Regions from separate parts of the Posidoniimonas corsicana genome, predicted to be linked through region 2. Evidence: riboswitches for the same ligand, from Rfam matches in the RefSeq annotation. Region 2 holds a riboswitch; the other holds the start of a gene.

Region 1 (2,197 bases), on a different contig from region 2:
GTCCGCCGCGATCACCGCCAGCAGCATGTCGCGGCCTGTGGCCTGGCCGTCCCAGCGGTAGCCCCAGGCGAGCGGGCCGCCGGCGGCGGGCGACTCGTCCCAGTCGATGATCAGCGCGGCCTGGTTGGCGCCCTCGCCGACCCAGTGCTGGATGTCGGTGAACGAGGTGACCGGCGCGGCGCAGGTCGGCGCCGCGTAGAGCAACGCGGCCAGCCCCGCGATGCATGGAACAGCGAGGAAAGCCGGGGCCGTCCGACAACTCGTAGCCACCGGCTCTGCCGGGGGGTAGGTTTGCTCGCAACCGCCGCCCCGGCGAGATCCCCCGGCAGAGCCGGTGGCCACGGGCAACAGGTCAGGCCGGCGGGCGTCCGAACGGCGACGCCCGCAGCGTTGCTTCTTCTGTTCGCTCACGGCGTCTCCCCCCCGGCGCGGGTCAGCAGCGCGGTGAGCGCCGCCGGCTCCAGTTCGTTTGGCAGGAACGCGACGTGGCCGTCGCAGAACAGCGCCTGGGCGCCGCCCGGGTGGGGGCTGCCGATGTTGTTGCTCAGGAGCGACCCGCCGTTGATGGGGGTAGACTGCTCGTGGGCGAACAGCGTGTGGCCGTTGACCCACTCGGTCTCGCCGGTGCGGCGGTTGAGCAGTTCGGCCACCGCGGTGGTGTGGGACAGCCCGTCGGTGATGGACCGCAGGCGGGTGGGGACCTCGTACAACATCACGCCGAGGTACGGGTCGGCGAGAACCTGCTGGGCGGAGAGCGGCGCCTCGTTGCCGGGGCCCTCGACGCCGTACACGCCGCCGTAGTCGGTGAACGCGGCGCCCGAGAACAGGCCCACGCCGGCGTGCAGTTCGGGCGCGTCGGTGCTGGGGCAGAGGAACAGGTCGACCACGGTGGCGGCCGCCGTGCGGTTGGCGGCGTCGTACGCCGGGCGGTCGTGCAGGAACTGCTGGTGCAGCGCGGGCAGCTCCAGCTGCGGCAGCACGTCCAGCCGCCACGACCGCAGCAGCGGCTGCCGGAACGGCTCGCCGGGCGCCGGGGGCTGCGGCTTGCAGCCGACGCAGCCGGTGGGGAGCGACTTGGCGGTTCCCTCGTAGCTCAATAGCGCCAGCCCGATCTGCTTCAGGTGGTTCTGGCAGGTGGTGCGGCGGGCGGACTCGCGGGCCATCTGGACCGCGGGCAGCAGCAGCGCAACGAGGGCGGCGATGATCGCGATCACGACCAGCAGCTCCACCAACGTGAAGCCGCGCAGCACGCGCCGCGGGGGCGGGAAACAGGGGCGGTCCATCCGCGTGGGGTCTCGCGGGCGGCGTCGTGGGCGCAGCGGCGTCGGCATCCAACCGACAGGTAGCAGCGCGGGCGCGGCCCAGTTGTCCGGTGCGGCGCCCGTCCCTCGCAGGCGGCCGACGGTAAACGCGGTGGTAGGTCTTCTGACTCCCAGGCCCCGGTCCGAATCTGCCTTCTCACCGTTGGCTTTCCGAAGAAAACCAGCAGCAATGGCGACGAATCGATCGGCGGGTTAACTCAAGTCGGCCCAGTACCGGAGAAGCGGTTTCTGAGACGCGACAAGCGTGTCTGCCTGGTCACAGCGGCGGGGCCGTCCCGGAATTGCACCGGATTCCCTGTTCGTTGGCCGGGCAAGAACGCTCCCGGGCCAACCACCAACGCGACGTGCGGAGCAGCTTAGCAGCGGCCGGGCGCGGTGTAAAGGAGCGGCGCCCCGCGGCTGATGATTGGCCACCGCAACTAGCAATCTTGCTAGTAGTTCAGCGAGTAGAGCAGCACGTTCAGCCCCAGCCGGGCCGCGTCGGCGCGGGAGTAGCCCCGGCACTCAACCGCCTCGTGCTTCTCCAGGGCGCAGCTCAGGTCGTAGGGGGAGAAGATCACCGCCCAGCGGCCGTCGATCTTGACCCCCTCGAGCACGGGGCGGGTCTCGCGGAACCGCGCAGCCAGCGGCTGGTCGGCCGCCACCGGCTGTGGATTGCGGGCCTGCACGGTGCGGACGTCGTACCCGCCGTAGGCGTCGGTGAAGATCGGGTCGTCGGGCGGGATCCGCTCGATCGCCGCGCCGGGTAGCGCCGCCTTCAGCTCGCGGCGGAAGCCTTTGGTGAACGCCGGGCTGGCGCAGATAGAGTCCCCCAGCAGCGACCCGCCGCGCTGCAGATAGTCCCGCAGGTGGTCGCGTTCCTTGGCCGTCAGGCG
Region 2 (2,197 bases):
TCGCGCGGACGCGGGTCCAGTCGTTCCCGAGCCCGCCGGCCCACTTGCTGAGCATCGCGTTGTCCTGCACACACTTGAAGATGTGCTGCAGGTCGTCGTCGACCGTGGTGAGGTAGCAGGAGCTGAGCTGCGGGTGCAGCGTGCCCGAGTTGAACAACGTCGGCGTGGCGCTCACGAACCGGAACGTCGAGAGGAGCTCGTAGAACTCGATAGCCCGCGATTCACGTTCTTGCTCGTTGAGAGCCAGGCCCATCGCCACACGCATCCAGAAGTACTGAGGCGTTTCGATCCGGCGGCCATCGATGTGCAGCAGGTAGCGGTCGTAGAGCGTCTGGACGCCGAGGTACTGGAAGTCGCGGTCGCGCTCGGGGCGGATGGCGCCTGCGAGACGATCCAGGTCGAACTCGAGTAGCCGCGGGTCGATACGCCCCGCATCGGCGCCGTCACGGAGATACCCGCTGAACCCTCCCCGGTAGACTGTTGGGAACGAAGTGGCGGTCTCGTCTTCCCCTTCGGTGGCGGGGAACAGCGGCAGCGGGGCATCGTGGGTGGGCTCGGGGACCCGCCCCCACGCCTCTTTGTAGACGATGTCGAGCAAGAGTCGCGTGGCCGCCTGGCTGTACGCCGGGTCCCGCTCGATGCGTTGACGGGCCGCCATGACCAGCGCCCGTTCCAGTTCCGACTCGCTGATCCCGTCGTAGATTGTCGCGACCGTGTCGCCGAGCAGCTCGTTGGCGGAGCACTCCGGGAGCCCGCGGCACGCCCTAAACAGCCGGTGCTTCAGGTCGTGGAAGTCGACCGGACGGAGGTCGCCGCCCGCGGCCCGCATCGACACCGTCCGGCGATCGCCGATCTCCGATTCGGCCCGCAACGCCCGTGCGCGAGACCGCTGCTCACGGTAGAGGATGTACCGCCGGGCGACCCGGAACTCGCCCTCCTGCATCAGCTGCGACTCCACCAGGTCCTGGACCCGCTCGACGTCGACCGAACCGTCGCCGCGGGAAGCGACGAACTCCACCTCACTAACGACTCCCGCCGCGACACGCGACGCCGCCTCGTCGAGGGCCGACTCGACCGGGTCGTCGGCCGAGGCCCCTTGCCCGGCGCGCATCGCCGCCGTGACCGCCTGGTGGATTCGTCGAGGGTCAAACGCCTCGGTCCGGCCGTCGCGTTTACGGATCGAGAGTTCGGTTTGGGCAGCAATGGTCACGGCACGACTCCTACTCGCGTGGGATGGGCGAGCGAACCTTGCGGGCAATAGGCGGCCGAGCGCGCAGCAGCGGACCGCGGCTGGCGTACGGAGGAAACACACCCAGGGCGTCATAGACGCACGGGTGGGCTAGATGGCGGCGACTTCCTGCCGCCTCAGCGAGAGACGCGCACAGAGCATACCGACCGGCCTTTCCCTAGAAGGTTCGGACGCATTAGTACCCGGCAACCATTGCCAGGCGTATCCGTTCGGCAGGTCTTCGGACTCGCGGGCGTGGTGGGACTCGTTCAGAGTCCTCACCGTCTACTTGCCGCGGCTTCCCAGCTCCTCAGGCGGAGCCAGTGCCATCGTTGCGACGTTCGTTCCCGCTCACCGCTGCTGGGCAGTCCCGGACTTGCACCGGGTTCCCTCTTGCGAGACCACAACAGGTTGTGGCCAACCGAGCGAAGGCGAACTATAGCTAGATGGGCCGGGCGATGTCAACCGGCAGAGTGCGATTGATCGCGTCGGCGGAGTCATCGCTCTGAAACGAGGCTCCGTGTGTGCCGCCAACCTGATGGCTCTGGATGCCCGGTAGCTTGGTGGGCGCCAAGAGCTACGTCTAGTTGAGATAACGCCGCGCCACTACTAGAGCGCGCTCCGTCTCTTCTGTAGGACCCTCAACGGACGCGTGCGCCAGAAGCTGACCGCGGAGGCGACCGCCACTAGGGCCGCAAACTGCAACGCCGTCAACAAACCCACTGCCAAAGCTAACCGCGGAACCACCAGCACCGGCTGCATGCCGCCGAAGAAGCTCATGTGCTGTAGGAGCCCAGCGCCGCACCATCCCGCCCTGACGGCGAACCCGAGGCTCAGGCACTCTCCTTGAAAAAACCGGTAGCTCAGTCAATCCTGAACAATCTGCCACGTTCCCCGCAGACGGGCGGGCAATCCTATCCACAAGAGAAGGCACGGGCGGCAGGCTGCGACCCCACCGACCTACGAGGC

Evidence for each region. A riboswitch is a leader RNA that binds a small molecule or an ion and turns the genes downstream of it on or off. The one in region 2 is predicted to bind cobalamin.
Region 1: it holds a riboswitch for cobalamin, as region 2 does, so the genes downstream of both, KOR34_RS21520 (DUF1559 domain-containing protein) here and KOR34_RS10280 (ribonucleoside-diphosphate reductase subunit alpha) in region 2, are expected to answer to the same signal.

Annotation. Positions count from the first base shown of each region.
Region 1 is NZ_SIHJ01000004.1:47,653-49,849, reverse strand. It holds gene KOR34_RS21525 (hypothetical protein) at 1-270, opposite strand, end outside; gene KOR34_RS21520 (DUF1559 domain-containing protein) at 408-1,283, opposite strand; cobalamin riboswitch at 1,399-1,676, opposite strand; gene KOR34_RS21515 (DUF4159 domain-containing protein) at 1,754-2,197, opposite strand, start outside.
Region 2 is NZ_SIHJ01000001.1:2,678,968-2,681,164, forward strand. It holds gene KOR34_RS10280 (ribonucleoside-diphosphate reductase subunit alpha) at 1-1,210, opposite strand, end outside; cobalamin riboswitch at 1,444-1,669, opposite strand.